3 regions of the Candidatus Photobacterium acropomis genome follow, and region 1 is predicted to be linked to each of the others. Evidence: predicted binding sites of a transcription regulator. Region 1 holds the regulator's gene; each other region holds the start of a gene.
What was found. Region 1 encodes MetJ, which represses methionine synthesis genes. Its sites were predicted from a motif close to TTAGACNTNTANANGTCTAA; they were not measured.
Positions count from the first base shown of each region.

Region 2: a site for MetJ is predicted at 7,540-7,559, ahead of metN (methionine ABC transporter ATP-binding protein MetN). Genes of this name have one in related genera too.
Region 3: a site for MetJ is predicted at 3,206-3,225, ahead of metK (methionine adenosyltransferase). Genes of this name have one in related genera too.

Region 1 is NZ_CP131609.1:654,912-665,702, forward strand. Features, by position in the region: gene priA (primosomal protein N') at 1-2,132, opposite strand, end outside; gene rpmE (50S ribosomal protein L31) at 2,401-2,613, shown strand; gene Q7657_RS09725 (malic enzyme-like NAD(P)-binding protein) at 2,830-4,077, shown strand; gene metJ (met regulon transcriptional regulator MetJ) at 4,154-4,471, opposite strand; gene Q7657_RS09735 (O-succinylhomoserine (thiol)-lyase) at 4,770-5,936, shown strand; gene Q7657_RS09740 (bifunctional aspartate kinase/homoserine dehydrogenase II) at 5,936-8,350, shown strand; gene Q7657_RS09745 (PadR family transcriptional regulator) at 8,511-9,077, opposite strand; gene ppc (phosphoenolpyruvate carboxylase) at 9,486-10,791, opposite strand, start outside.
Region 2 is NZ_CP131609.1:1,119,381-1,130,171, forward strand. Features, by position in the region: gene Q7657_RS12055 (aromatic amino acid transport family protein) at 1-553, shown strand, start outside; gene Q7657_RS12060 (DUF4250 domain-containing protein) at 607-795, opposite strand; gene Q7657_RS12065 (YaeP family protein) at 795-1,001, opposite strand; gene Q7657_RS12070 (GGDEF domain-containing protein) at 1,134-1,991, opposite strand; gene Q7657_RS12075 (proline--tRNA ligase) at 2,179-3,894, opposite strand; gene tsaA (tRNA (N6-threonylcarbamoyladenosine(37)-N6)-methyltransferase TrmO) at 4,021-4,722, opposite strand; gene Q7657_RS12085 (MetQ/NlpA family lipoprotein) at 4,825-5,640, opposite strand; gene Q7657_RS12090 (methionine ABC transporter permease) at 5,683-6,369, opposite strand; gene metN (methionine ABC transporter ATP-binding protein MetN) at 6,359-7,393, opposite strand; gene gmhB (D-glycero-beta-D-manno-heptose 1,7-bisphosphate 7-phosphatase) at 7,654-8,208, shown strand; rRNA gene Q7657_RS12105 (16S ribosomal RNA) at 8,667-10,217, shown strand; tRNA gene Q7657_RS12110 (tRNA-Ile) at 10,291-10,367, shown strand; tRNA gene Q7657_RS12115 (tRNA-Ala) at 10,413-10,488, shown strand.
Region 3 is NZ_CP131609.1:940,565-951,355, forward strand. Features, by position in the region: gene rsmE (16S rRNA (uracil(1498)-N(3))-methyltransferase) at 1-307, opposite strand, end outside; gene Q7657_RS11170 (endonuclease) at 455-1,228, opposite strand; gene Q7657_RS11175 (SprT family zinc-dependent metalloprotease) at 1,355-1,840, opposite strand; gene metK (methionine adenosyltransferase) at 1,994-3,148, opposite strand; gene epd (erythrose-4-phosphate dehydrogenase) at 3,826-4,872, shown strand; gene Q7657_RS11190 (phosphoglycerate kinase) at 4,969-6,132, shown strand; gene fbaA (class II fructose-bisphosphate aldolase) at 6,294-7,370, shown strand; gene mscS (small-conductance mechanosensitive channel MscS) at 7,682-8,566, shown strand; gene Q7657_RS11205 (oxidative stress defense protein) at 8,773-9,486, shown strand; gene serA (phosphoglycerate dehydrogenase) at 9,562-10,791, opposite strand.

The sequences.
Region 1 (10,791 bases):
GCGGGTTTCGCTATGCTTAAAATCTGTTGTAATGCTTTACGGTTCGGGGTTTGTAAAATCAATTGCCAGCGGTAACGCCCAGCACGACGAGCCAATGGTGCAGGATTTGGCCCCAATACGCAGCAGTCCTGATCGTAGACTGGGCTTGATTCAAAGATCCCACGAATTTGTTGTAATAATTGACACACGGTATCGCTGTCATTGGCTTCTGCTCGTACTAACACTAAATGAGTGTAAGGAGGTAGCATGGCTTGTTTGCGCTCGGTTAATGCCGCTTGCGAGAATACGCCATAGCCTTTATGTAGCAGTGACTGTAAAAGCTGATGATCTGGGTGGTGGGTTTGTAATAATACTTCACCGGGTTTGCTTGCACGTCCTGCACGTCCCGCTACTTGAATAAAAAGCTGTGCTAAACGCTCTGATGCACGAAAATCATTACTAAACAGCGCACTATCGACATCAATTAAGGCGACCAATGTGACATTCGGAAAGTGGTGACCTTTCGCCAGCATTTGGGTACCGATCAGAATTTGGTATTCGTTATTTTTGATCGCTTCAAGGTAGTTTTCTAACGCCCCTTTACGACGGGTACTATCGCGATCAATACGCACGGTCTTAAATTCAGGAAACAGGGTTGCTAATTGATTTTCAAGTTGCTCAGTACCTACACCAACAGGCAGCAATTGGGTTGAGCCACATTGTTCACATTGCGGCATGATAGGGCGCTGTGTTGCACAGTGGTGGCAGCGTAATTCCCCCGACTGTTGATGTAAGGTGTAGTACGCATCACAACGAGGACATTCTGCAATCCAGCCACATTCGTGACACATCATCGCTGGCGAGAAACCTCTGCGATTAAGAAATAACATCACTTGATTGCCTGCATTTAAATGTTTTCGCATCTCGGCAATCAGTGGTGCAGACAATCCCGCATCAAGGTATAGGCCTTTGACATCAATCACCCCATGACGCGCTAATTGAGCATTACCCGCACGTTTGGTCAGGGTTAAATGATGATATTTTGCGGTTTTCGCATTATGTAAGGTTTCCAGTGCTGGCGTTGCAGAGCCTAATACAACTGGAATGTTTTCTTTGTTAGCGCGCATCACGGCTAAATCGCGGGCATGGTAGCGCAGGCTATCTTGTTGTTTGTAAGAGGCGTCATGCTCTTCATCGACAATGATGATGCCTAAGTTGGCAAATGGGGTGAATAATGCTGAGCGAGTACCAATGATGATCCCGGCTTGGTTATCACGACCAGCGAGCCATGCCGCCATACGCTCGCTGTCGTTGAGCCCTGAGTGCACTGTCTCTAGTGGCACATTGAAGCGACGACGAAAGCGGTTAATCGTCTGCGGGGTTAGGCCGATTTCTGGCACTAGAATAAGGGCTTGTTTACCTGCCGCCAGTACAGGCTCTAACAAGTTAAGATAAACTTCGGTTTTGCCTGAGCCTGTGACACCTTGAAGTAGATAACAACCAAAATTCGGATTGCTGTTAACGGTGGCAATTGCTAAGGCTTGCTCTTCATTTAAGCGCGGTTTTTCTTCTGTAACTGCAAAGTTCTGGTGCCAATTTTTATCTTTTTGCTGCTGTTGTTGCTCGATAATCCAGCCCTTATTGCTAACAGCTTTTAAGGTTGCAGAGCTGACATCTTCATTTAATAAGCTGTCATGACTCACAGGACCATTTTGTAATAAACGCAGTAGCTGAGCTTGTTTGGGAGCACGGGTGAGACCGTTAAGCGGTTGTGCTTTACCTGCTTCCGTTAGTGCCCAAAATTTTAACGTCGCTTGTGATGCTTCACGCCCTTTACGTAGCAGCGCAGGCATGGCATTGGCAAGGGTGTCACCAAGTGGATATTGATAGTATTGGCTTGCCCATTTAAGCAAATCGAATAATGGCGGCATCCATAGCGGTGCTTTATCAATGACTTTCTGTACGGCTTTGAGTTGCTCGAGTGGAAAGTCGGAATGATCGGTCAGTGCTGTCACAATCCCTATTAATCGCTGGCGACCAAATGGCACCTGTACACGTCCTCCGATCACAGGCATGTCATCAGATTTAATTAGATAATCAAAGGTTTTATCTAGCGGAACAGGAAGGGCCACACGGGCGATGTTTGGGATCATAATCTACTGCAGTCATTGAGCGTGTAGTGAATAATACCAGACCGAGTGAAACTCGATAAGCCTTGTTAAGAACGAGAAGGGGAAGTTGTCTAAGATCAGAGAAGAAATACAGCGCTGAAAAAGCCTTCTCTCTGTTGATCTCCGTGAGATGATTGATTATTATACGCCGCCTGATTTGTCGCATAATGTGGCAAGATATTTTTTAACGACGTGTGGTGCCCGGCTTTGGATCGGGAGAGCGACACGGCCTTAATTTTGAGGTTATCCCATGAAACAAGGTATTCACCCAGAGTACACAGCAGTAAACGCACGTTGTTCTTGTGGCAACACTTTCGTATTTAACTCTACTATGGGTAAAGACATCAACCTTGATGTATGCGACAAGTGTCACCCATTCTACACTGGTAAGCAACGTCAAGTTAGCTCTGGTGGTCGTATCGACAAATTCAACAAGCGTTTCGGTGCGCTTTCTAGCAAGTAATCATTTGCCAGATGAATTTAGAAAAAAGGGATGCGTAAGCATCCCTTTTTTTATGTCTTTATAAAATACTCTTGGTATAACTGTTACTTAAATGTATTACTCTTGTTCTTCGTGAGCTGGGAAATTGATACTTAATGGCATATTATTTAATAACAAATACGAATTACACATGTAGTTTGCCATTATAAATGTCAGCGCTGAGGCTCAAATATCACTATGACTGAAGACTTCCGTCAACAAGCTCTCGATTACCACTCACTTCCTGTCCCAGGGAAAATTTCTGTTGAACTGACCAAGCCTGCTAATACGGTTAATGATCTTGCGCTCGCATATAGCCCAGGTGTGGCTGAGCCCGTAAGAGAAATCGCCCAAGATGCTGATAACGTCTATAAGTACACAGCGAAAGGCAATATGGTTGCGGTGATCACCAATGGTACTGCGATTTTAGGTTTAGGTAATTTAGGCCCACTGGCTTCTAAACCTGTTATGGAAGGAAAATCGCTACTGTTTAAACGTTTTGCCGGTATTGATTCGATTGATATTGAAGTCAAGCATCGCACGATTGATGAGTTCGTTGATACGGTGGCTAATATTGCTGACACGTTTGGCGGTATTAACTTAGAAGATATTAAAGCGCCAGACTGTTTTGAGATCGAGCAACGCTTAATTGAGCGCTGCAATGTCCCTGTCTTTCATGATGATCAACATGGTACTGCCATTGTTACAGCGGCAGGTATGCTAAATGCATTAGAGCTTCAAGGAAAAACGATCGGTGAAGCTGTGATTGTGTGTTTAGGCGCAGGCGCAGCAGCGATTGCTTGTATGGAGCTACTTATTAAGTGCGGCGCGCAGCGTGAGAAAATCTACATGCTGGATCGCAAAGGGGTCATTCATACCCGTCGTGATGACATTAATGAATACAAACAGCTGTTTGCCAATAATACTGATAAGCGCACCTTAGAAGATGTGATTGCAGGCGCTGATATTTTCGTTGGCGTATCAGGACCGGACTTATTAGCTCCTGAAGCTCTGGCATTAATGGCTGAAAACCCGATTGTGTTTGCGTGTTCAAACCCCGATCCTGAAATTAAGCCTGCATTGGCACATCAAGTTCGGCAAGACTTAATTATGGGAACAGGGCGCTCTGATTATCCTAATCAGGTGAATAATGTTTTATGTTTTCCGTTTATTTTCCGTGGTGCATTAGATGTGCGTGCGAGCCAAATTAATGATGAAATGAAGTTGGCGGCGGTAAACGCAATTCGTGAATTAGCGAAAGAGCCAGTACCGCAATCGGTATTGGATGCATCTGGTGTATCGCACTTAGCATTTGGGCGAGAGTATATTATTCCAAAGCCAATGGATCCGCGTTTATTACCTCGGGTTGCAAAAGCGGTAGCACAAGCGGCGATTGACTCAGGTGTTGCACGTATTGAAATGCCAATGGGTTACATGGAAGTGTAGTTCAGCAACTCGCTATTTTAATAAATAAAAACCAGCCATGCAGCTGGTTTTTTAGTATACATAGTCAGTAATGAAATTATTCATTAATGTCGTCGTAGCTGATCCCCATTTCATCCATTAGCGCTTTCGCTTCTGCGGGTAGATCATCTGGGCGATCTTTACGAATATCGTCATCCGTTGGTAATGGCTGACCTGTGTAAGCATGAAGGAAAGCTTCACAAAGTAGCTCACTATTGGTCGCGTGGCGTAGGTTGTTCACCTGACGACGAGTACGTTCATCAGTAAGAATTTTAAGCACCTTCAATGGAATCGAAACAGTAATTTTCTTTACTTGTTCGTTTTTCTTACCGTGTTCTGCGTAAGGGCTAATATATTCGCCATTCCACTCAGCCATGTTTTACCTTCTCAGCGATATTGGGTTAATGATGTGGTAACAGGAGCGACACCCTCTGTTAGCAACGGGATTGTAGGGCGGCGATATTACGTCAACATCGCGGTTTTGTCCCGTATTGAACAGAAAAATAACACTAAGGTGAGCACTGTTTTTTTGTTATGGCTGAATTTTAGCGGGATTTACCGCCATAAGCAAAGACATATAGACGTCTAGATGTGTTGACGTCTTGTTTTGTTGTGGTTAAAGTTGTTATAAATTTATTATTTGGGATCAAGCCTCCCCGACAAGGAATGTTATTATGAGTGATAAGCGACTGGCGACAATTGCAGTGAGAACAGGCATCGATAGTGATTCACAGTACCATGCTGTCGTCCCACCGATTTATTTAACATCGACCTATAGCTTTCCTGCTTTTGGGGAAGTGCCACAATATGATTATTCTCGCTCAGGTAACCCAACCCGTAATACGCTTGCTGATGCATTAAGTGAATTAGAAGGCGGTGCTGGTGGCGTGGTGACCAGTTGTGGTACGGCGGCAATGAATTTATTGGTAACGGCATTACTTGGCCCAGATGACTTAATTGTGGCTCCTCATGATTGTTATGGTGGCACCTACCGTTTATTTAATACTCGCGCTAATAAAGGTGACTTTAAGGTCGAGTTTGTCGATCAGTCCGATCAAGAAGTACTGGCTGCTGCGTTAGCGAAAAAGCCGAAATTAATCTGGGTTGAAACTCCATCAAACCCTCTAGTGCGTGTGGTTGATATCACCGCACTGTGTCAGCAAGCCAAAGAAGTTGGTTGCTTAGTCGCCGTGGATAACACCTTCCTTTCTCCTTTACTGCAACAGCCTATCGCACTAGGTGCAGATTTTGTTGTGCATTCAACCACTAAATACCTTAACGGACACTCAGATGTGGTCGGTGGTGTGTTGATCTCTAAAGATGCCGATGTTGCAGAAAATATCGCATGGTGGGCAAACTGTATTGGTGCGACTGGAGCCCCATTTGATGCTTACTTAACCTTGCGTGGACTAAGAACGTTAGCACCACGAATGAGAATGCATGAAGAAAATGGTGTGGCAGTGCTGGGGTATTTACAACAGCAAGCTATGGTTGGGACGATTTATCACCCAAGTTTGCCATCGCACCCAGGACACGATATTGCCAAGCGTCAGCAAAAAGGCTTTGGCTCAATGATGAGTTTTGAATTCGCGGGTAGCCAAGCGCAGTTGGAAGTGTTCGTGAAAGAATTAAAACTGTTTTCATTGGCAGAATCATTAGGTGGAACAGAGAGTTTAATTGCCCATCCATCAAGCATGACTCACCGTGCAATGTCTGATGAAGCACAAGCAGAAGCGGGTATTTCGACGTCACTGTTACGTCTTTCTGTTGGCTTAGAAGATCCCCGTGACTTGGTGGCAGATTTAGAGCAAGCCTTTAATCTGGCTGCGGAGGCGCATTAATGACTCAAGCATCACGCCAATTACATAAATTTGGGGGTAGTAGCTTAGCTGATCCTGAGTGCTATCGCCGAGTGGCTGATATTCTTGCTGAATATTCAGATACTAATGATCTCATTGTGGTATCGGCAGCAGGAAAAACGACTAACCAATTAATATTATGGCTAGAGCAATTAGAGATAGATGGACGTCAAGCACATGAAACCTTGTTGTCGCTTCGCAGCTATCAGCAACAACTTATTGAAGCCTTAATTGTTCAACCAACAGCTGAATTATTGATCCAACAGTTGCATGATGATTTAGCTACCATTGCCCGCTATGGTGAAAGTGCTATTAACCGAGCAGAGCGGAGTACGATCCAAGGTTTTGGTGAGGTGTGGTCTGCTCGCTTATTAGCAGCACTTTTGAGCCAACGTGATCTTGCGGCAAAATATTTGGATTCTCGTTTATTTTTACGAGCAGAGCACGCTGCACAACCTGAAGTGGATAGCCGAGCTTCAAAACCATTACTCCAACAGCAAATTGCACAACATAACCATCATCGTTTAGTGATCACCGGGTTTATGGCACAAAATACCCAAGGTGAAACCGTTTTATTAGGTCGCAATGGTTCTGACTATTCAGCGACGATCATCGGTGCGTTAGCTGATGTTGTAAAAGTAACGATCTGGAGTGATGTTGCTGGGGTGTACAGTGCCGATCCTCGCAAAGTGAATGATGCGTGTTTATTGCCTTTGCTAAGACTAGATGAAGCTAATGAGTTAGCCCGTTTGGCTGCTCCCGTATTGCATAGCCGCACTTTACAGCCAGTAGCACAAAGTGCGATTGATTTGATGCTGCGTTGTAGCCATCAACCAGAATCAGGTTCAACCCGAGTTGAACGCGTATTAGCTTCAGGGCGTGGCGCTAAGATTGTTTCTTCATTAGATGATGTGTGTCTCATTGAGGTTGATGTTCCTCGTGGGATGGATGTTGAGCATGTGCAAGAAGATCTTGAACGTTTACTTTCACGTCATCAGTTAGTCCCACTGGCACAGAGCCTTGAGCTGAGTAAAGGCCGTATTATGCTGGCTTATACTCATGAAGTCGTCAATGGGGTACTTAGCTTGCTGCAAGACAGTGGTATGCCTGCCGAATTACGTTTACGTGAAGGTTTCTCAATGGTGGCTGCTGTGGGAGCAGGGGTGACCAATAATCCTATTCATTGCCATGGCTTTTATCAGCAGTTAAAAGGCTTGCCTGTAGAGTTTATGACTGAAGCAGAATCTGGGTTGAGTCTGGTTGCTGTACTACGTCAGGTTGAAACAGAGCCGTTAGTTAAAGGTATTCACCAAGCATTATTTCAAGCACAAAAGCGTGTTGGTTTAGTGCTCTGTGGTAAAGGCAATATTGGCAGCCGCTGGCTAGAATTGTTTGAGCGAGAAAAAGCTGCGCTAGAAAAACGTCACGGCATTAGTTTTACCTTGATTGGCGTGTTAGATAGTCGTCGTCAATGGGTTAACTTTGATGGCATTGAGCCACAATTAGCATTAACTCAATTTGAGCAAGAAGCGATTGAATATCAAGATGATGAGCTCTTCTCTCAGATTGCTAATGCTGATTATGACGATGTGATAGTCCTTGATGTGACTGCAAGTTGTGAGTTATCAAAACGCTACCCTGAAATTGCCGAGCATGGTTTGCATTTGATTTCTGCTAATAAAGTTGCGGGCTCGGCAAGTAGCCAAGACTACCATGCAGTGATTGACGCCTTTGCTAAAAGTAGTCGTCATTGGCTTTATAACGCAACTGTTGGCGCAGGATTGCCGGTGAATCATACCGTCCGTGATTTACGTGAAAGCGGTGATCAGATCATTGCGGTATCCGGTATTTTCTCGGGCACACTGTCATGGCTGTTTCAGCAATATGATGGCAGTGTGCCTTTTTCTGAATTGGTCGAGCAAGCGTGGCAGCAAGGCTTAACTGAGCCGGATCCTCGACATGATTTAGATGGCAGTGATGTGATGCGTAAGCTGGTGATCCTTGCTCGTGAATCAGGTCTTGATATTGAGCCTGAACATGTGAAAGTAGAAAGCTTAGTGCCTGAAGCGTTGGCTTTGCTGCCTGTTGAACAGTTTTTTGAACAAGCGGCTTTGTTAGATGAAATCCTCGCTGAGCGCTTAGAAAGCGCCCGTGAGGAAGAGAAGGTATTACGTTATGTGGCGCGCTTAGATCGTCACGGTAAAGCCCATGTAGGAGTTGAGGCATTAGCTCAAGAGCATGCGTTAGCGAATTTACTGCCTTGCGATAATATCTTTGCGATTGAAAGCCATTGGTATCGCGATAACCCATTAGTGATCCGAGGCCCTGGTGCTGGGCGCGATGTTACCGCTGGAGCATTGTTATCAGATATTAACCGCTTAGCTTCTCTACTTTAACCGTGACATATCATAGTTAGAAGCACTTAACAGAAAGCCTGCACCAGCAGGCTTTTTTGTGCGCTTTATTTATCGTAAATAGCAATGAACGCCTATTAATAAATGACATAAAAAAACCGCCGTAAAAACGGCGGTTTATTATTAGTCATGGATAAGGTGCTTAGTAAATAGCAACAGGGCTATTATCTGCATCCATATCTTTTAGTTCTGCAAGTACTTCTTCAGCCCAGTCAATCCACGCTTGACGGTTATGTAAACCACGACGAAGCGTTAAACGATCTAGACGCTGTTGGCGATCCATTGATTTGTAATCGCTAAAGTGGAGCTTTTCTAGTTCTTTGTAATGACTGATCAGGGTGTGAGATTCATCGATCAATGCAGCTAATTGTTGTTGCATTGGTAGTGAATTGTGAACACCACAAACGAGTAGTTTTGCTGAAAACTCATCACGAGTAGTTGGATTGCGTGCTGGCTCTTCGAACCAATTAAATAGTGCTTGGCGACCCGCATCGGTGATGGCATAGACTTTACGATCCGGTTTACCTTCTTGAGGCTCGAGGCGACATGTTACTTGATCGTTAGCAGCCATCTTATTTAGTTCACGATACACCTGTTGGTGGCTCGCTTTCCAAAAGTAGCCAATACTATGAGAAAACTCTTTTGTTATATCATAACCCGTTGCTTCTCGATTGCTTAGCACGGTTAAAATTACGTGTGGTAGTGACATCTCTTCTATCCGTTAAATACGTCAAATAAAAACAACAACCAAACTTGATTACTAACGCTTCGTAATGGCGTTTTTTATTTATAATCTTAAGGTCTTACAGTTTGGTTGAGACCGCATACAATATCATTAATTTGCTCAATATCGATACTTCAATATGAATTATCTGTTAAACGAGCTTGCAAAATTATTATCTTGTGACATTACTTCGACGGCAATAAAAAGCCGGTACCACTAAATTATGAATAAAAAATATTCATCATTGCTCATATCGAAGTACAACTATCATAGCCTTATTAAGAAACATAATGCTGTATCATAAGTGAGACAAAAAAGATTTTTCTTAACATATCGATAAATAAGTTGAAAAAAAGGGCCTTTAAAAAGGCCCTTTGTGATCAGCATTATATTTTAGCCTGTATTACGCATACCAGTCGCAATACCTGCAATCGTAACCATTAATGCTTCTTCTAATTCAGAAGGCAGTTCTTCCTGCTGACGAGTACGATATAGTAACTCAGCTTGAAGCATGTTAAGTGGTTCTACATAAATGTTACGTAATCGGATTGACTCGGCACCCCAAGGATCTTGCTCCATAAGGTGATCGTTATTTTCAACAGTAAGGACTGTTTTAATATCTTTCCCTAATTGATCACGTAGCTTTTGACCTAAAGGCCATAGCGCTTCATCTGTTAGACGCTCATCATAGTATTTCGCAATTTCAATATTGGTTTTGGTGTAAACCATCTCTAGCATGCCTAGACGAGTTGAGAAGAATGGCCATTCACGACACATTTCTTCAAGCAACTTAGCGTGACCTTTATCAATTGAGTATTGAATCGCTTCACCGGCACCTAACCATGCTGGCAGTAGCAAGCGGTTCTGACTCCATGCGAAAATCCATGGGATAGCACGTAAGCTTTCAACGCCACCTTGTGGGTTACGTTTTGCAGGACGTGAACCGAGCGGTAGTTTACCTAATTCAAGCTCAGGAGTTGCTGCGCGGAAGTATGGGACGAACTCTGGATCAACGCGTACAACGTTACGGTAGGCTTCACAAGAGATCTCTGATAGTGAGTCCATCAGATCGCGCCATTCTTGTTTTGGCTCAGGTGGTGGTAATAGGTTAGCTTCAAGTGTTGCACCTGCGTACAGGCTCAAGCTATTAATAGCCACTTCTGGTAAGCCAAGCTTAAAGCGGATCATTTCGCCTTGCTCGGTCACACGTAGACCACCTTTTAGGCTGCGTGGTGGCTGAGAAAGTAGTGCTGCATGTGCTGGTGCACCGCCACGACCGATACTACCGCCGCGACCGTGGAATAGGGTAATTTCAACGCCTGCTTTATCACACACATCAACCAGTTTTTCCATTGCGCTGTACTGTGCCCAGCCAGCTGACATCACACCCGCATCTTTTGCTGAGTCAGAGTAACCGATCATGACCATTTGGTGGTTTTGAATAAAGCCACGGTACCAGTCGATGTTCAGTAGTTGTTCAATAACATCAGCGCCATTATTTAAGTCATCTAATGTTTCGAATAATGGACACACATCCATACGGAACGGGCAGCCAGCTTCTTGTAGCAGTAAGTGCACTGCTAATACATCAGAAGCGGTACGGGCCATTGAAATAACGTATGCGCCTAAGGCTTCACGAGATTGCTCTGCAATTGCCTTACAGGTTTCAATCACTTCTTTAACTTCTGGAGATGGTTCC
Region 2 (10,791 bases), 460 kb from region 1:
TTTTATTGCGTTAGGTTTCTATCTGGTATGGGTGCTATGTATTTTTGGTAACTTGCCGCGTGATGCGTTTGGCCCTGTAGTTTCTGCTGGTGGCGGTATTGATGCACTGACTCATGCTCTTGATAGCGTAATTGATTCAAATAGTGTGAAACAGGCTATTCGTATTTTCTCTATTGCTGCTGTTGTGTCGTCATTTATTGGTGTTGGTTTAGGTGTCTTTGATTACCTAGCAGATTTATTTGGCTTTGAAGATACCAAGCAAGGCCGATTGAAAACGTGGGCGATTACTTTTGTTCCACCATTACTGTTTTCATTGGTGTCACCATTTGGTTTCCTTGCTGCAATTGGTCTAGCAGGTGCTGCGGCAACTATCTGGGCATGTATTATTCCGGCATTGTTAGCGAAGAAAACCCGTCAATGTAAAGCGTCGAAAGAAGGTTTTGTGGTGCCGGGTGGTAATGTGACGGTATATGTCGTGATTGGTTTTGGTGTAGTCACTGCCGTTTTCCATATTATGGCAATGGCAAATTTACTACCGATTTTTAAAGGCTAATAACAGCTTAATTCAGAAATAAAAACGGAAGCTTTTAGCTTCCGTTTTTTTGTTTAGCGAAATTGTTTGGCTTCAGGTAAGTATTCAAACCCAGCACTTGCCAGTTTATCGATCAGCTTTTGACGATCGATATCGTAGAATTTCACTAGTTCATCAAGATCTTGGAAATCATCACGGATTTTCATGTTAACGATGCTCATCAACATAATAGGATCCATGGATTCAAATTTAGCTAAGTCCATTATTTGTCCTCATGATCACTAATTAATAAATTAGCCGCAGCAAAAGCCGCACGTTCACGCACTTCTAACGGTAAGTTGGTATCTTCAGCAATGTCATTGAAGGTTTTGATCGCACAAGCAATAGCTGCTGGAATATAGCCTTGATCGCCACTGCCAATTTGCGCATAGGTAGCACGAATAAGCTCGCCGCATTGATAAACTTGCATAATTATCCCTCTTTAGAAAATGTTCAAAAAGATAACAATATCTATTTGAATACTCTCATTATCTAGAGAGAGCATCATAGCGTTAAATGAAATAAAAACGTAGCTGTTATGGTGGTTAGCGCAACGGAATGATTATTTATTACGCTTGTGTTGATAGAGTTGACGATCGGCACGTTCAATCAGTGACACCATCGAGTCACCTTGCATGAAAGTGGCTGTGCCATAAGAAAAGCCAATATTGAGGGCATTTAGGATCGGGCTTTGATCAATGTAGTCACTGATCCTCGCTGCCACTTTTACTTCCGAGCGAGGACTTGCAGGTTGCAGTAAAATAATAAATTCATCACCACCAATTCGGTAGCAACGATCAGAATTTCGGATTGCATGTTTTAAAGCTTGAGAAAACGCTTTAATAACCTTGTCACCATCAAGATGACCAAAGTTATCATTGATCTGTTTGAAGTTATCTAAATCACAGATAAACAGCACGAGTTCTACACTGCGCTTTTCACTCATCGCAATGGCGTGGTGAATATCTTGCTCAAAGCACATTCGATTACATAAGCCTGATAACTGATCCATTAATGCCATATTTTTTACTTTACGGTATTCAATGGCGTTAAATAATGGGCCAGCAAACAGACGGTGATATGTATGCAGTAAGCTGATTTCGTCATCATCTAGAGGATATAAGGTGGAGTATTGCAGAGTGCCTAAACAGCTATCACCAAAACGAAGCGTAAAACTTTTTTGGTGAGGACTCGCTTGTCCTTTGCGGATCAAGGTGGTGGTTTTATCTAAGGTCCAAACCAAACGGCAAATATCAATTTGTTTATCAAGCTCGCGACACAAGATCTCAAACAGTGAACGGATCTCTAATTTTCCTTGTAGCTTTTGTAGGATCAACAGGCGTTGATCTGCGGCTAAAGGTTTTTGCTTTAGCTTAAGAGAAGGAGATGAGGTTACGTGTTTAAATAAAGCGTGTTCCATCACTACAAGATCATTAACTATTTAATTTGTCACTATAGGGGATCTAAAGAGTAGATCAATCGTAGCAACAGGTTTATGCAATGATTTTAACATGTTACATAAAAAAATGGGGGAGATGTTGAGGTTTTTATTAATAAAAAAGCTGCCATATTCGGCAGCTTTTTCAATATGTTATGAAGCTTTTGAATTAAGCAAGTTTTTGCTTAAGGAATTCAACAACATCATTAACAGCCACAGCTTCTTTAGTACCAGTGCGACGGTTCTTATATTCCATCTCACCGTTTTCTAGGCTACGGTTACCGATAACGATAGTGTGTGGAATACCGATCAATTCGTGATCTGCAAACATAACACCTGGGCGTTCTTTACGATCATCAAATAGCACGTCGATACCCGCAGCAGTTAGATCAGCGTACAGTTTTTCTGCCGCTTCTTTCACTTCTTCAGACTTCGCCATGTTCATAGGAACGATAGATACTTGGAAAGGTGCGATTGCGTCAGGCCAGATAATACCGTTTTCATCGTTGTTTTGTTCAATAGCAGAAGCTACAACACGAGAAACACCGATACCGTAACAGCCCATTTCTAGGATTACGTTCTTACCGTTTGAGTCTAGTACGCCACAGTTCATCTTCTCAGAGTACGTAGTACCTAGTTGGAAGATGTGACCTACTTCGATACCACGCTTAAGCATTAGCGTACCTTGACCACATGGGCTTGGATCGCCTTCTACTACGTTACGTAGATCTTCAACACGACCTAGTTCAACGTCACGGCCCCAGTTGATGCCAACATGGTGTTTACCATCGATGTTTGCACCTGCAGCAAAATCGCTCATTACAGCAACTGTGCGGTCAACGATGAATGGTAGCTCAAGACCAACAGGACCTAGTGAGCCTGGACCTGCGTTAACGAACTGGCGAATTTCTTCTTCTGTTGCCATTTCCAGTGGAGAAGCAACACAATCTAGGTTTTCTGCTTTAATTTCGTTCAATTCGTGATCACCACGAATTAATAGCGCTACGATAGGCGCATCGATCTCATCAGAAGCTTTAACAAATAGCGTCTTGATTGTTTTTTCGATAGCGATACCGTGTTGCTCAACTAACTCATCGATAGTTTTCGCATTTGGTGTATCGATAACAGAAAGCTCAACCGTTGGCGCTGCACGATCGTGAGCAGGGGCTAGTGCTTCTGCTTTTTCGATATTTGCTGCGTAGTCAGATTCAGTTGAGAATGCAATTAAGTCTTCGCCGCTTTCTGCTAATACGTGGAACTCTTGAGAGCCATTACCACCGATTGCACCAGAGTCAGCCCATACTGGACGGTACTCAAGACCCATGCGATCGAATGCTTTACAGTAAGCGTCATGCATTGCATCGTAAGACTTTTGTAGACCTTCTTTGTCAATGTCAAAGCTGTAAGCATCCATCATGCAGAATTCACGTGCACGCATTACGCCGAAACGTGGACGACGCTCGTCACGGAATTTAGTTTGGATTTGGTACAGGTTCAACGGAAGTTGCTTGTAAGAGCTAACTTCGTTGCGTACTAGGCTTGTGATCACTTCTTCTGCTGTTGGACTAAGCACAAACGGACGAGTATGGCGGTCAGTAAAGCGAAGTAGTTCAGGGCCCATTTTCTCAGAGCGGCCTGTTTCTTCCCATAGTTCAAACGGCTGAACAACGGGCATCAAGGTTTCGATTGCGCCTGCATTGTCGATCTCTTGGCGAACGATGTTTTCGACCTTACGCAGTACACGCAGACCTGTAGGTAGCCAGGTGTATAGACCTGAAGCCAGCTTACGGATCATACCTGCACGTAGCATTAGCTGGTGGCTAATAACTTCTGCGTCGTTTGGAGTCTCCTTCAGAGTAGAAAGAAGATAATTACTGGTACGCATTGATGGTATCCGTTGATTAATTAAATTAAAAAAGAAGGGATAAATCCCGCCCGTCAGCGATCTGACGATAGCCGAATATCTTACCAGCCTACACGCTATTCGCCAAAGAGAACTGTATAAGATCTGCTATTGATTAACTTTCTCGATCTGATTAACGGTTATTTGTTGTTCAGTCACCGAGAAGTGCACATTAAAATCAAACAAGTGGACAGCATATTGCTTAGGATCTGGCTTGCCTTTCTTATAAGCCGGACGAGGATCTTGGGCTAATACTTCACTGATCACGGTTTGATAATAGGCTTTATTTTTTGCTGGTAGTTGATTGAGTGCGGCTTCGCTAAAACACACTGGCATGAGATCCGGTGTGCTTGATGCAAAGCCACCTTGTGCGTGTGGCAGACTGTCGGAATAAGGAATATAAGGTTTTATATCAACAATAGGCGTGCCATCAACCAGATCGACCCCACCTAATTCGATGATCACATTGCCGTTTTCATGGCGAATCCCTTTTAATTCGACCGCTGACATACCAATGCCATTTGGACGAAATGTGGCACGGCTAGCAAACACGCCAATACGTTCATTGCCACCTAAACGAGGGGGACGAACAGTTGGGCGCCATCCTGCCTCTAAATTCTGATCAAATAAAAATAACAGCCATAAATGGCTAAATTGTTCGATGCCTCTTACCGCTTCTAATGAATTTGCTGCACCTTGCAATATAATTTCAGAACGTGCACTCGGTACTAACCCTGGCTGTCTAGGAACTGCAAATTTTTCTTTATAAGGGGAGAGGATAATACCGATAGGATCAATGCTATAAGACATGAAATGAAGCCAGCTAAGAAGTCAAAAGAGCTGAGAATATAACATAAAAAAGGGTAGGTGCTGAGACCTACCCGATAAGTGTATGGTTATAAAACGCTGAGATTACCAGCCTTTAACCACACCACCATTGAAGATGTTTTTCGCTGAGTTATAGACATCTTCAGATTGGTATGCTTGAACGAATTTCTTCACGTTTTCCGCATCTACATTGTTTGCACGAGAGACAATCAGGTTCACGTATGGCGATTCTTTATCTTCTACAAACACGCCATCACGCTCTGGTGTTAAGTTAATGCTACTTGCGTAAGTGGTGTTGATGATCGCCAGTGCTACATCATCAAGTGAACGTGGAAGTTGTGCCGCTTCTAGCTCAACAATCTTCAGATTTTTCGGGTTTTCAACAATATCTAATACAGTTGCTGTTAAACCTGAACCGTCTTTTAGCTTAATAAGGCCTTGCTGTTGAAGTAGTAACAATGAACGACCAAGGTTAGTTGGATCGTTTGGTACAGCTACTTTGTCGCCCTCTTTTAGCTCATCAACAGTTTTAATCGAGTTTGAGTAACCTGCGATTGGGTAAACGAATGTATTACCTGCAACAGCAAATTTGTAACCACGATCTTTAATCTGCTGATCAAGGTATGGCTTATGTTGGAATGCATTGGCATCAATTGAGCCTTCTTCTAGTGCCGCATTTGGTGATACGTAATCAGTAAAGGTCACAAGCTCAACATCAAGACCATATTTCTCTTTTGCTTGTTTTGCCGCAACTTCAGCAACTTGCTCTTCGGCTCCTGCCATGACGCCAATTTTTACCTTGCTGTTATCAACCACGGCTTCTTTTTCACCACAGCCTGTTAATGATAGGGCTGCTGCAACACCGGCAAGAGCAAAAACATGTTTTAGATTAAACGCCATACAACTTCTCCTTAAAATGGGGTTTTCCTTAAAGTGTTTTGATTATCGATGATCAACACGTTTTACGAGGTAATCACCGACAGATTGAATAATTTGTACCAGTACGATCAGAATGACGACAGTGATAGCCATCACAGTGCCATCAAAACGTTGGTAGCCATAACGAATACCTACATCACCTAGACCGCCGCCACCAACGGTCCCCGCCATCGCTGAATAGCTCACTAAAGTAACTAAGGTGATCGTAACCGCATTAATGATGCCCGGTAACGCTTCTGGCAATAGTACTTTCTTAATGATCTGTAGCGGTGTTGCTCCCATAGATTGGGCTGCTTCCACGAGGCCAGATGGAATTTCTAACAATGCCCCCTCTACTAAGCGAGCAATAAAAGGAATAGCCCCTACCGCTAAAGGTACAATTGCTGCTGCAGTACCAATTGAGCTACCGACTACAAAGCGGGTAAAAGGAATGATGGCAACCAGCAAGATAATAAAAGGAATAGAGCGACCGATATTGACGATAATGCCAAGGATGTTATTAACAACGGTATTTTCTAATAAGCCATTCTTCTTAGTTAAGTGAAGGGTAACACCCAGCGGAATACCAATAACAAAACCAATTAGCCCTGATACAAACACCATGGTTAATGTCTGTCCCAGTGCTTCAATAAGTAAATCAATCAGGCGGGTATTTTGTTGCCACCATAGGGTTAAATCATTAAGCGACATAGCCAAGTACCTCAACATTCACTTTATTTTGACGAAGAAAATCAACCGCATTATCAACGGCGGTGTGATCGCCAAAAAATTCTGCCAGCATCAATCCAAACTTCACACCGCCTGCGTAATCCATATCAGAGCTAAGAATGCTGATATCTAAGTTAAACTTACGGGTTACTTGGCTGATCAATGGGGCATCTACAGAAGCACCAGTGAACTCTAAACGAATCAGAGGGAATGAGTTTTCAACTTGAGTTGGAGTCATACGTGCTTGGTAATCAGCAGGAATCGACAGATCTAATGTTGAGCGAATAAAGTCTTTAGCTAATTCAGTTTTAGGATGTGAGAAAATATCACCAACCGATCCTTGTTCCACTAATTTACCGCCGCCGATAATCGCTACTTCACTACAGATACGTTTCACCACATCCATTTCATGAGTGATCAGCAAAATAGTCAGATTGAGCTTACGGTTAATTTCTTGAAGTAGTTCAAGAATTGAATGTGTGGTTGCTGGATCTAATGCGCTGGTGGCTTCATCACACAGTAGCACTTTGGGATCGGATGCCAATGCACGTGCAATCGCAACACGTTGCTTCTGACCACCACTTAAATTTGATGGGTAACTTAAGTGTTTATCTTCAAGCCCGACTAAAGCTAAGAGCTCTGTCACTTTTGCTTTAATCGTTGATTTATCAGTATTGGCAAGCTCTAGCGGCAAAGCAACATTATCAAAAACTGTGCGAGATGAAAGAAGGTTGAAATGTTGGAAAATCATGCCGATTTTACGGCGAGCTAAAGTGAGCTTCTGATTAGATAGGGTAGTGAGATCGACACCATCGACAATCACTTGCCCATTAGAAGGGCGCTCTAACAAATTAACACAACGGATCAGAGTACTTTTACCTGCGCCCGATGAGCCAATAACCCCGAAGATAGTTCCTTGCTGAATCGTAAGGTTGATATCGCTTAATGCGTTAATAGCCTTATCGCCTTGATAGAAGACTTTATTGAGTTGTTTTATTTCTATCATTGAACGTCCTGCTCCTAGATAAAACTATTGGATGATATTAAATATCTATTGTATAAATTTACGGTCGATTGTTTTAATGGTGTTAAATAAGCAATCATCCTGTGATTCTGATGCTATGTTCTATCACAAAAACTGTCAATAGCTATTTTTACGTCTAGACGTCTAAATAAACTCCTACCAATGAGTTAGTGAATAACGAGTACTTTTCACTATTAACTCGTGCCATAATCTAAGAAATTGTGATTTATGAGGGCTAACCTTTGGCCAAACCTGCAGTCTTTATTGACCGTGATGGCGTAATTAACGTTGATCATGGCTATGTACATACCGTTGATGATTTCGAATACGTCGATGGTGTGTTTGAAGCATGTAAAAAATTAAAAGAGATGGGCTACCTATTAGTATTGGTAACAAACCAATCAGGTATTGCTCGTGGTATGTTCACTGAAGACGAATTTCTATCTTTGACAGAATGGATGGATTGGAACTTTGTTGATAATGGTGTTGAGTTTGACGGTATCTATTACTGCCCACACCATGCAACAAAAGGTCAAGGTGATTACTTACAAGACTGTAATTGTCGTAAACCAAAACCAGGCATGTTTATCTCTGCCCGTGATTTCCTCAAGATTGATATGGCAAAGTCAGTCATGATTGGTGATAAAGCAGATGATATGAAAGCAGCAGCTGCTGCCGATGTTGCCGTTAAGGTATTAGTGCGTACAGGTAAACCAATCACCGAAGAAGGTGAAGCATTAGCAAACGTCGTATTAGACAGCATTGCAGATGTTCCAGCTTGGTTAGCACAGCAATAATGTCCATCGAATCTTGCTAAAGATGATTGAGAAATTGAGAAAAGCAGCGTTTTGACGCTGCTTTTCTTTTTTAGAGCTTCAAAATGTCTGCGTTAGTGAAAAAACACCCTATTTTGTGATTGTTGTTTGAAAAATGGACAAACGATTGCGGTTGAAGAAAAAACCTTAAAAAAACTATTGTCAGCAAAAAAAATATTCCTATAATGCGACCTCACTGACACGGAGCAAGCCACTGGCAAGCAACGTAATCAGTATTGTTCTTTAACAATTTGACCATGCAATCTGTGTGGGCACTCGTTGAATGATTAGTCAAAAGATTTATCAATGATACTAGTGACCAATACGATAACTTTTATTTAATAAGAGAAGTCGGCACAGTCAATTCATTCATCATTTATGATGAATTAACAGTATTCATTGAGCCGGTCGCCTTTTTACAAGAGCGGCCAACAAAACTTTAATTGAAGAGTTTGATCATGGCTCAGATTGAACGCTGGCGGCAGGCCTAACACATGCAAGTCGAGCGGCAGCGACATGATAGAAGCTTCGGTGGAAATTATGGGCGGCGAGCGGCGGACGGGTGAGTAATGCCTGGGAATATGCCCTGATGTGGGGGATAACTATTGGAAACGATAGCTAATACCGCATAATCTCTTCGGAGCAAAGAGGGGGACCTTCGGGCCTCTCGCGTCAGGATTAGCCCAGGTGGGATTAGCTTGTTGGTGAGGTAATGGCTCACCAAGGCAACGATCCCTAGCTGGTCTGAGAGGATGATCAGCCACACTGGAACTGAGACACGGTCCAGACTCCTACGGGAGGCAGCAGTGGGGAATATTGCACAATGGGGAAACCCTGATGCAGCCATGCCGCGTGTATGAAGAAGGCCTTCGGGTTGTAAAGTACTTTCAGTAGGGAGGAAGGCAGTGTCGTTAATAGCGGCATTGTTTGACGTTACCTACAGAAGAAGCACCGGCTAACTCCGTGCCAGCAGCCGCGGTAATACGGAGGGTGCGAGCGTTAATCGGAATTACTGGGCGTAAAGCGCATGCAGGCGGTCTGTTAAGCAAGATGTGAAAGCCCGGGGCTCAACCTCGGAACAGCATTTTGAACTGGCAGACTAGAGTCTTGTAGAGGGGGGTAGAATTTCAGGTGTAGCGGTGAAATGCGTAGAGATCTGAAGGAATACCGGTGGCGAAGGCGGCCCCCTGGACAAAGACTGACGCTCAGATGCGAAAGCGTGGGGAGCAAACAGGATTAGATACCCTGGTAGTCCACGCCGTAAACGATGTCTACTTGGAGGTTGTGGCCTTGAGCCGTGGCTTTCGGAGCTAACGCGTTAAGTAGACCGCCTGGGGAGTACGGTCGCAAGATTAAAACTCAAATGAATTGACGGGGGCCCGCACAAGCGGTGGAGCATGTGGTTTAATTCGATGCAACGCGAAGAACCTTACCTACTCTTGACATCCAGAGAACTTAGCAGAGATGCTTTGGTGCCTTCGGGAACTCTGAGACAGGTGCTGCATGGCTGTCGTCAGCTCGTGTTGTGAAATGTTGGGTTAAGTCCCGCAACGAGCGCAACCCTTATCCTTGTTTGCCAGCACTTCGGGTGGGAACTCCAGGGAGACTGCCGGTGATAAACCGGAGGAAGGTGGGGACGACGTCAAGTCATCATGGCCCTTACGAGTAGGGCTACACACGTGCTACAATGGCGTATACAGAGGGCTGCCAACTCGCGAGAGTGAGCGAATCCCATAAAGTACGTCGTAGTCCGGATTGGAGTCTGCAACTCGACTCCATGAAGTCGGAATCGCTAGTAATCGTGAATCAGAATGTCACGGTGAATACGTTCCCGGGCCTTGTACACACCGCCCGTCACACCATGGGAGTGGGCTGCACCAGAAGTAGATAGCTTAACCTTCGGGAGGGCGTTTACCACGGTGTGGTTCATGACTGGGGTGAAGTCGTAACAAGGTAGCCCTAGGGGAACCTGGGGCTGGATCACCTCCTTACCTAAAGACTTAACTGTTGAATGCAGTGTCCACACAGATTGCTTGGTTAATAGTAAAGAACGCAAAAAGACTTGGGTCTGTAGCTCAGGTGGTTAGAGCGCACCCCTGATAAGGGTGAGGTCGGTGGTTCAAGTCCACTCAGACCCACCACTTTCTCTTAGATGAAAGTGGCGGTTTTAAGTCTTTTATATCGTTGGGGTTATAGCTCAGCTGGGAGAGCGCCTGCCTTGCACGCAGGAGGTCTGCGGTTCGATCCCGCATAGCTCCACCACTCTTTAAACACATTCTCTTGAGTGTTTTTAAAAAGTGGTTATCTAACGATAAACACAATGCTCTTTAACAATCTGGAAAGCTGACTAGTAAATTCAATCGAATAGATTGATTTATAGTTTTCATCGAAAGATGAAAACGAGTTCTCAAAAACAAACACATTCAAGTGTCTGTTGTTTGCTTTCACTTTTTAAAAGTGAAGACAAATAATGGAGTCCGGCGAAAAACCAACGTTTAATACTTTCTTGATCGAAGTGTTAGACATAAACCTTGGTTGTTTGACCAACTTATTTCACTTTTTAAG
Region 3 (10,791 bases), 290 kb from region 1:
CTAATTCCACTGATTTTTGAATGGTGAATTCCATTTTATCACCACGTGAAATCACCTGACCTAAATGGATATTCAGTGGTGACTCAACGCTATGTTCCACACGAGATTGAATTTCAACTTCAACGCTTTTTTTGCTGGCGTTAGTGATCACAGCAGGAAACTCTGCATCACTGCCATCGAACATTAGAAGTTCTTGACCTGCTTGCATACGCATAACGCGGCCAACATGGTTAGCTGCATCGTCACTGAGCATTACCTTGCCTTGAGAAGGTAAAGATTCTGGATGATAAATACGTGGAATTCTCATAATGCGGTCATCTATGCAATAAAAAAAGAGTAATGACGAATCTTAACATGGATGCTCTGTTCGCCAATTATTCGAGGTGAAATAAAACGCGTTATTTACACATAACGCGTTTTTGAACGCTAAAGTGCGTTTAAGTAAAAGATGCTGTTATGAACAACGGCTCGCAAGAATAGGGTTAACGTTACCTTGGATTTTTTCAATCTTAGCAGCGCGTTGACATTCCCATTTGGTGACTGGGTATTGCTTATCCCAAGCATCCATTAATCGGCGTTGTTGTTTACTCATCTTGTATTTAGGGTAGACCGCTTCAAAGTACATGTAAGTACGGGCAATCACACCACGCGCGCGCTCTGGTGGTTGAGCATCATGATCTTTTTTATCGATGATCATGTCACAGCTACCGAACGAACGGTAATTTTTGCTACTGGTACTTGGTAGCATAACGAAGTTGTAATTCTGACGTGCTGCGTTCACAGCACCGACTGCTGGATATAAGTTGTAAAGATCGGATTGCATAAAGCGATATTCTTTATTTGCTTTTTCAGCACATTTACGACCTTTAAATGCTTTTCCTTTGCTATCGACACAAACGGCTGCACCTTCACGCCATTCACTAAATGCGCGACCAAAGTTTTCCGCTGGCACGATGTGCTCTGCTTCCCAACGTTTAACACGTTTTTTATAGACTTCAGTGCTAAACCCAGAAGGTAACGTTACATATTTTTGATTGTTAAAATCGGCACCACAATAAATGGTCTTCATATCTTGGGGCGCAATATAGATCTCTTTCTGCATAATTTTTTTTGCTTTGCTGAAAGAGTCGTTGCTGTTGTTGCCTAAAGGATTGGCATGATAAGGGGTTGCCTGTGCGACAGCAGGAAATAACAGCGCAATGGCTAAGCTGGTAAATACACGCTTCATCAGTGTGCTCAATAGAAAAGTATCGTATCACTAGCTTACTGATATTTTTCTCTTTGAGAAGTGTGTCGCAGATATTTGTAACTATGTTGTGGTTATTTAGCTGAAAGTTTAATAGTAAATAGCACTTTACTGTGGCGAATACACTAAGACTTCACGACATCGACGACAGTGATAGGTGGCTTGACCACGTAAAATACGGTTATGGCGACGGATGGTTAATGGGTATTCGCTACAGCTGCATTTATAAAGATAAGTCTCACCGGCAACAGAGCTGACATCAAAGCTATGAGTGGTTCTAGGTGCAACTTGAAATACTTCTCGCATGATCAATTGCCATTCTCGACCGTGCGGTTTTACTCGTCCAAACAGTTTAAACACAATTAAATGCGCCACTTCATGTGGTACCACCTCATTGAGAAAAGCATCGGTATTTTCTTTTAATAAAATAGGATTAAAGCGTACTTCCCAGCTTTGTAGACGTGCGCTACCGGCAATTTTTCCTCGTTGGGTGAAAGTGACGGTTGGCATTTTTAACCGTTTATTTAAGCGTTGATTTGCGGTTTTAATAGCATGCTCGACACGCTCGATAACTTGTTGTTGCAGTGAATTCATTGTTACTCGTTCTTTACTATATAGAGCTGCACTATACACCGAACAAAAAGGGCTGGCGAGAGCTTGAAACTCTAGCATTTGACCGAGGCTCGACAGCGCACAGGCAATAAAAAAGGACGCCTAAGCGTCCTTTTTTGTGCAGTATTAAGTGTATTACTTAATGTTTGCGAAATCGCGAAGTGCAGCCACTTTGTCTGTTTTTTCCCAAGGGAATTCTTCACGACCAAAGTGACCGTAAGCTGCTGTCTTCTTATAGATAGGCTGTAGAAGATCTAGCATTTCTTGTAGGCCGTATGGACGTAGGTCGAAGTGCTGACGTACTGCTTCAATGATGATCTCATGTGCTACTTTTTCAGTACCAAATGTTTCCACCATGATAGATGTTGGATCGGCAACACCGATAGCGTAAGAAAGTTGGATTTCACAACGATCTGCCATACCAGCTGCAACGATGTTTTTCGCTACATAACGTGCTGCGTATGCTGCAGAGCGGTCAACTTTTGATGGATCTTTACCAGAGAAAGCACCACCACCGTGACGTGCTGCACCGCCGTAGGTATCAACGATGATCTTACGACCTGTTAGACCACAGTCACCCATTGGACCACCGATAACGAAACGACCGGTTGGGTTAATGAAGAATTTTGTCTCTTTGTTTAACCACTCAGCTGGAAGTACCGGCTTGATGATCTCTTCCATTACCGCTTCACGTAGATCTGGGGTTGAGATTGAATCGCTGTGCTGAGTTGAAAGTACAACTGCATCAATACCCACGATCTTACCTTGATCATAAGCGAACGTTACCTGAGATTTTGCATCAGGGCGTAACCAAGGTAGTGTGCCGTTCTTACGAACTTCCGCTTGGCGTTGAACTAAACGGTGAGAGTAAGTGATTGGCGCAGGCATGAATACTTCAGTTTCGTTAGTTGCGTAACCGAACATAATACCTTGGTCACCAGCACCTTGCTCTTTAGGATCTGTTTTATCAACACCTTGGTTGATATCTGGAGACTGTTTACCGATGGTATTCATTACTGCACAAGAGTTAGCATCAAAGCCCATATCTGAATGAACGTAGCCAATCTCACGTACTGTTTCACGTGTTAGCTCTTCGATGTCTACCCAAGCTGACGTTGTGATCTCACCACCAACCATTACCATGCCGGTTTTTACGTAAGTTTCACAAGCTACACGCGCTTTAGGATCTTGTTCAAGAATTGCATCCAATACTGCATCTGAAATCTGATCTGCGATTTTATCGGGATGACCTTCTGATACCGACTCAGAAGTGAATAAATGTTTTGCCATCGGTAGTCTCACTTATCTTTGAATTTAGTCGCACGGTCGCGTTTATAACGCAGTTATATAGCTATATGTACGTTTACATGTATAGAGCTACTTCCGTCTAGACGTCCATAATAACGTTAAAGCGGAAAAAATCAACATTAGTGATATTAGGGTTTTTGCTTTAATTCATGATGATGGTGCTATAGCAGCGTTGAAATTGATGATATTTAAGATGGATAAATAAGTTTTATTTTGTTTTATAACAGTTGGTTATTGTTTTTATAGGGCTGGGGTGAGCATAAGAAAACAGTAAATAAGATAAAAATGTAATAAAAAATTGCGATTTCGATATCTACATGGAAGGTGAGCATATTACAGGTGTTTAATGCTTAGATTGCGAAAAAGCGATAACAGGGAAAATTAAGATAAAAATGAATCACATCTTGAAGGATTCGTACTTTTTAACAGCGATAGTTGAGTGACAATTGAGTGAAATTTTTATATCGACATAAAGCGAAAATAGCATAGTGGTAGCTTGGTTAAGCTATAGCTTATAACTATATTCGCATGACGAATAATCTTTATGTGTTTGGTTATATTGGTTTTTATAGCTGGTTGGTGAGAGATATCACAATTATGGTGATTCTCTAACGGGCTTGGTATACACTAACGCCGCTTAGTATTTTTGTAGCACGGATATGACACTAAAAGTCGCAATAAATGGATTCGGTCGCATTGGTCGCAGTGTGCTTCGCGCATTGTATGAAAGCGGCAAATATCATCACATTAACGTCGTGGCAGTTAACGAGTTAGCTGAGCCAGAAGCAATGGCGCACTTACTTCAGTTCGATTCTAGCCATGGACGTTTTCGTAATCCTGTCAGCCATGATCAGGAGCACCTTTTTATTGCTCACGAAAATGGTCATCAAGATCAAATCCGTATTCTTCATCAACCGGATCTAAAATTACTGCCTTGGCACGACCTCGATGTTGATATTGTTTTAGATTGTACCGGTAAATATGGTTCTCGTGATGACGGTTTAGCGCATATCGCATCGGGCGCTAAAAAAGTGTTATTTTCCCATCCTGCTAGCAAAGATATCGACTGCACTGTTATTTATGGTGTTAATCATCAGCAATTAACATCCCAACACCGCATTGTTTCCAACGGCTCTTGTACAACTAACTGTATCGTCCCTATTATCAAAGTGCTTGATGACAACTTTGGTATTGAATCTGGGACCATCACGACGATTCATTCCGCGATGAATGATCAACAAGTGATCGACGCCTACCACTCTGATTTACGCCGAACTCGCGCTGCAAGCCAGTCTATTATTCCTGTTGATACCAAACTACATCTTGGAATCGGTCGTATATTTCCGAAGTTTTCTGACAAATTTGAGGCCATTTCTGTGAGGGTGCCCACAATTAATGTCACTGCTATGGATTTGAGTGTCACAGTTAAAACAAATGTGAAAGTTAATGACATAAATCAATCATTAAAAAATGCGTCTCGTTGTACATTAAGTGGTATTGTGGATTACACCGAAGCACCTTTAGTATCAATCGACTTCAATCATGATCCCCATAGTGCGATTGTCGATGGTAGCCAAACAAGGGTAAGCAACCAGCATTTAATTAAGTTGTTGGTGTGGTGTGATAATGAATGGGGCTTTGCTAATCGCATGTTGGATACAGCGTTAGCAATGCATGCAACCGAAAACACGGATGCTGAAAAGTAAAATAGTAAGAATTACTGGGTTTGGCGTTGAACATTGATAACGCTGGGCTGTCAATTTTATGAACTTTTATTTTTAATAATGTTGAGAGGACAAAACATGTCTGTAATCAAGATGACTGATCTGGACCTAGCTGGTAAGCGTGTATTTATTCGTGCTGACCTAAACGTGCCAGTAAAAGACGGTAAAGTAACTTCAGATGCACGTATCATTGCATCTCTTCCTACAATTAAGCGTTGCCTAGAAGCTGGCGCTAAAGTAATGGTTACTTCTCACCTAGGTCGTCCAACGGAAGGCGAATACGCAGAAGAATTCTCTCTACAGCCTGTAGTTAACTACCTAAACGACGTTCTAGATTGTGACGTTAAATTAGCAAAAGACTACCTAGACGGTCTTGAGCTAAACGCAGGCGAGCTTGTTGTTCTTGAAAACGTACGTTTCAACAAGGGCGAGAAGAAAAACGAAGACGAACTATCTAAGAAATACGCTGCACTTTGTGACGTATTCGTAATGGATGCATTCGGTACGGCTCACCGTGCACAAGCATCGACTTACGGTGTTGGTATGTTTGCACCAGTAGCATGTGCTGGTCCTCTACTAGCAGGTGAGCTTGAAGCACTAGGTAAAGCAATGGACAACCCAGCGCGTCCAATGGTTGCTATCGTTGGTGGTTCTAAAGTATCAACTAAGCTAACTGTTCTTGAGTCACTATCTAAGATTGCTGACCAAATCGTTGTTGGTGGTGGTATTGCTAACACATTCATCGCTGCTGAAGGTAACGATGTAGGTAAGTCTCTGTACGAAGCAGACCTAATCCCAACAGCTAAAGAGCTAATGGCGAACACTAACATCCCAGTAGCAACTGACGTTGTTTGTGCGAAAGAGTTCTCTGAGTCAGCTGAAGCGACAATCAAGTCAGCTTCTGATATCGCTGCAGACGACATGGTACTAGATATCGGTCCTGATTCAGCTCAAGCACTTGCTGACATCATCATGAACGCAAAAACGATCCTTTGGAACGGCCCTGTAGGCGTATTCGAAATCGAGCAATTCGGTAAAGGTACTGAAGTTGTTGCAAACGCAATCGCAGAATCTGCTGGCTTCTCTGTAGCTGGTGGTGGTGACACACTAGCCGCTATCGACAAGTACGGCATTAAAGATAAAGTATCTTACATCTCTACTGGTGGCGGTGCGTTCCTTGAGTTCGTTGAAGGCAAGAAACTTCCTGCAGTTGAAATGCTAGAGACTCGCGCTAAAGCATAATTTATTTCACGTGGAAGTCTGATTTATTCTGAAATATAGCCATTCTTCCACGTTTAAATGTTTGTGATAGCATGATTGTTTAAGTAAAATACATCACTATCGCAAACGTTTGCATAAGAATTTTTTTCACAGACAACAAAGTAAATAATAGGACTATTGTTATGTCTAAGATCTTTGATTTTGTAAAACCTGGTGTTATTTCTGGCGACGACGTACAGAAAGTTTTTGCTGTAGCTAAAGAAAACAACTTTGCTCTACCTGCAGTTAACTGTATCGGTACTGACTCTGTTAACGCAGTACTTGAAGCTGCGGCTAAAGTTAAGTCTCCAGTAATCGTTCAGTTCTCTAACGGTGGTGCTGGTTTCTTCGCTGGTAAAGGTCTTAAACTAGACGGTCAAGGTACACAAATCCTTGGTGCAATCGCTGGTGCTAAATACGTTCACGCTGTAGCTGAGTCTTACGGTGTGCCTGTAATTCTTCACACTGACCACGCAGCTAAGAAGCTTCTTCCATGGATCGACGGTCTACTAGACGCTGGTGAAGAGTTCTTCGCTCAAACTGGTAAGCCTCTATTCTCTTCTCACATGATCGACCTTTCTGAAGAGTCTCTAGAAGAGAACATCGAAATCTCTGCTAAGTACCTAGAGCGCATGTCTAAAATGAACATGACACTAGAAATCGAACTAGGTTGTACTGGTGGTGAAGAAGACGGCGTTGATAACTCTCACATGGACGCTTCTGAGCTTTACACTTCTCCAGAAGACGTTGCATACGCATACGAGAAACTAAGCGCAATCAGCCCACGTTTCACTATCGCAGCATCTTTCGGTAACGTACACGGTGTTTACAAGCCAGGTAACGTTGTTTTAACTCCAACTATCCTACGTGATTCTCAAGCGTACGTTTCAGAGAAGTTTGGTCTACCAGCTAACTCTCTAAACTTCGTATTCCACGGTGGTTCAGGTTCTACTGAAGCTGAAATCCAAGAGTCAATCGGCTACGGTGTTATCAAAATGAACATCGATACTGATACTCAGTGGGCATGTTGGGATGGTATCCGTCAGTTCGAAGCTGAGAACCACGACTACCTACAAGGTCAAATCGGTAACCCAACTGGTCCTGATGCACCAAACAAGAAGTACTACGATCCACGCGTATGGCTACGTGCTGGTCAAGCTTCAATGGTTACTCGTCTTGAGAAAGCATTTGCTGACCTTAACGCTATCGACGTTCTATAATCGAACGACTTAGCAAAGCTAAAATGTGAAAAAGTCCGCTTCGGCGGACTTTTTTTTTGTATTTGCTAATTGCTTGTACTTAAATGGTTCTTTAGTGATATTTAAGTTAATTTATGTAAATATCTTCTTTTTTTAGTAGCTATTTAATATCAAAAGCAGGAATAATTAGCGTCCAGAATTCTGATATGCGTAAGGCGACCGTTTTACGTGTTTTATAGGAAGTTTATTCAATGGTGTAAGTCGTAGTGCATTGACCTACGACTTGCTCTATGAATTTATATTTTAAGTAAATTATAAGAGAGAGCACTTCAATGACTGAGAGCGTTACTGACAAGGTTGTCGACAAAATTTCAGATAACTCATTAACTGACAGCGTACTTCACGCTGGCAACTGGTTAAGTGATAATCAAGATCTACTGATCCAATATGCAGTGAATCTTGTATCAGCACTGCTAATCCTATTTATCGGTAATATGATCGTTAAAGCAGTTGCTGGCGCAGTTGCTAAAGTATTACGTAAGAAAGATATGGATAATGCGGTTGTTGAGTTTATTCACGGCCTAGTTCGTTACCTACTATTTGTTATCGTATTAATCGCAGCCTTAAGCCGTATCGGTGTACAAACAGCCTCTGTGGTTGCTGTGATCGGTGCTGCAGGTCTTGCTGTTGGTCTTGCTCTTCAAGGTTCACTATCTAACTTTGCTGCAGGTGTTTTGATCGTTGCGTTCCGTCCATTCAAATCTGGCGACTTCGTAGAAGTTGCGGGTGTGTCTGGTGCCGTAGAATCTATCCAAATCTTCTCTACAGAGCTACGTACTCCTGACAATAAAACAGTAGTTGTACCAAACTCATCTATTATTGGTAACCCAATTACAAACTACTCACGTAATGCGACACGTCGTATTGATCTTGTGATCGGTGTTTCTTACAAAGCTGATCTTCAAAAGACAAAAGAAGTGCTTACTCGTGTTGTTAATGCAGATTCTCGCGTTCTTAAAGATCCAGAGCCAACAATCGGTGTTGTTGCACTAGCAGATTCTTCTGTGAACTTCGTGGTACGTCCATGGGTTAACACGCCTGATTACTGGGCTGTATACTTCGATCTTAACCAAGCGATCAAAGAAGAGCTTGATAAAGAAGGTATCGAAATCCCATTCCCACAAATGGATGTTCACCTAAACAAAGTTGATGCTTAATTTTTAAAGTATCACGATGAAGAAAATGGAGCCTTTGGGCTCCATTTTTTTATCGCTAAAATGGTGAGAGAAATATATAAAGGAACAATGTTCAAAATTAATGGTCTTAAGGGATAGTTTTCATTTTTTAGTGGTCAAACATTCGTAAGTGATTTATCTCAGAACTAAGATAAAGAAACGAATGTTGTTGCCAATGAGGATTTCCAATGAAGAAACAACTATTAGCTCTTTTATTAACTACCAGTGCATTGATGTCAACGGGCGCAATGGCTGCTGATTTGCCATTTCCTCATTTGGAAACTACAGGGCGCGGTGAAGTAGTAGTAAAGCCTGATATGGCAGTATTCTCGGTTGATGTTGTCGCAACCAAGCCAACAGCGTCAGAAGCAAAACAAGCGGCTGATGAAGCGGTCACTAAATTTATTGAACGTCTAACCAAAGCGGGAGTTGAACGTAAGAATATTAGCAGTGCTAATATTTCGTTATCTGCGCAGTATCGCTACCCTAAAGATCAAGCGCCAGAATTTACAGGTTTTAAAGCAACCCGCAATGTGGTTGTGACGGTATACAAATTAGAGAATCTAAACACTTACCTTGATGGTGCATTAGGTGATGGTATTAATCAGATCAACAATATCACCTTGAAAGTGAAAGATCAGAAGAAATACCAAGAAGAAGCACGTCAAGCAGCGATTGCTAATGCGAAAGAAGTAGCTGCATCGTTAGCAAAAGGCTTCGGCGATAAAGTTGAAGGTGTATGGCAAATTGATTACAACACGGCTTCTCGTCCAATGCCGTATCGTATGGCTAATTATGCTGGTGGTGCGATGCAAGACTCCGCTGCGATTAACCAAAGCTACAGTGAGAACAACATTGTTATCTCTGATAGTGTGAATGTGATTTTCAAGCTCGCTAAGTAATCACAATTGCTTTTAGCTGCTGGAATAAAAAAGGAGAGCTGATGCTCTCCTTTTTACTATTTATTCACGCTGTAACTAGTGAAGAATACGTGCACGAATAGTGCCTTCGATAGATTTCAGTTTCGCTAATGCTTCTTGAGATCGTTCTGTTTCGACATCAATCACCACATAACCAATTTCAGCCCCTGTTTGTAGGAACTGAGCGGCAATGTTGATACCTTCTGAGGCAAAGATAGTGGTTATTTGATTTAAAATGCCAGGGCGGTTTTCGTGAATATGCAGTAGACGTGAACAGCCACGGTGCTCAGGCAATGATACTTCTGGGAAGCCAACTGCAGATAAGGTTGACCCGTTATCTGAGTATTTCACTAGCTTACCAGCAACTTCAATCCCAATATTTTCTTGAGCTTCCTGGGTTGAACCACCAACGTGAGGAGTTAGTAGTACATTGTCGAAACGCAGTAATGGTGACTCAAATGGGTCGTTATTGGTCTTTGGCTCTACAGGGAATACATCAATCGCAGCTCCTGCAATGTGCTTGCTTTCTAGCGCACTACATAAGGCATCAATATCAACCACTGTGCCACGGGCAGCGTTAATGAAAATAGCACCAGGCTTCATGCGTGCAAATTCTTCTGCGCCCATCATGTTTTGGGTATCTGGTGTTTCTGGTACGTGAAGAGAAACCACATCTGATTTATTTAATAGCTCACTCAATGAAGCAACTTGAGTGGCATTACCGAGGGTGAGTTTATTCTCGATATCGTAGAAACAAACACGCATACCAAGGTTTTCAGCCAAAATACCTAACTGCGTACCAATGTGACCATAGCCAATAATGCCCAGTGTTTTACCGCGAGCTTCAAACGAGTTGTCTGCTGATTTTAACCACTCACCACGGTGCGCTTTGGCGTTCTTTTCTGGAATACCACGAAGCAGTAGTAGCAGTTCACCAAGAACCAATTCAGCCACACTACGAGTATTTGAAAATGGTGCGTTGAAAACGGGGATACCGCGACGCATGGCTTCTTCAAGATCAACTTGGTTGGTACCGATACAGAAACAACCTACCGCAGTCAGTTTTTTCGCAGCGGCAAATACCTCTGGTGTTAATTGAGTGCGTGAGCGAATACCGATAAAGTGTGCGTCTTTCACTGCTTCAAGTAGCTCTTCGCCAGCGAGTGAGCCTTTGTGGTATTCAATATTGGTGTAACCTGCTTGTTCTAGTACTTCTACTGATGAAGGGTGAAGACCTTCTAACAATAGAATTTTGATCTTATCTTTATTTAGTGAAACTTTGGCCAT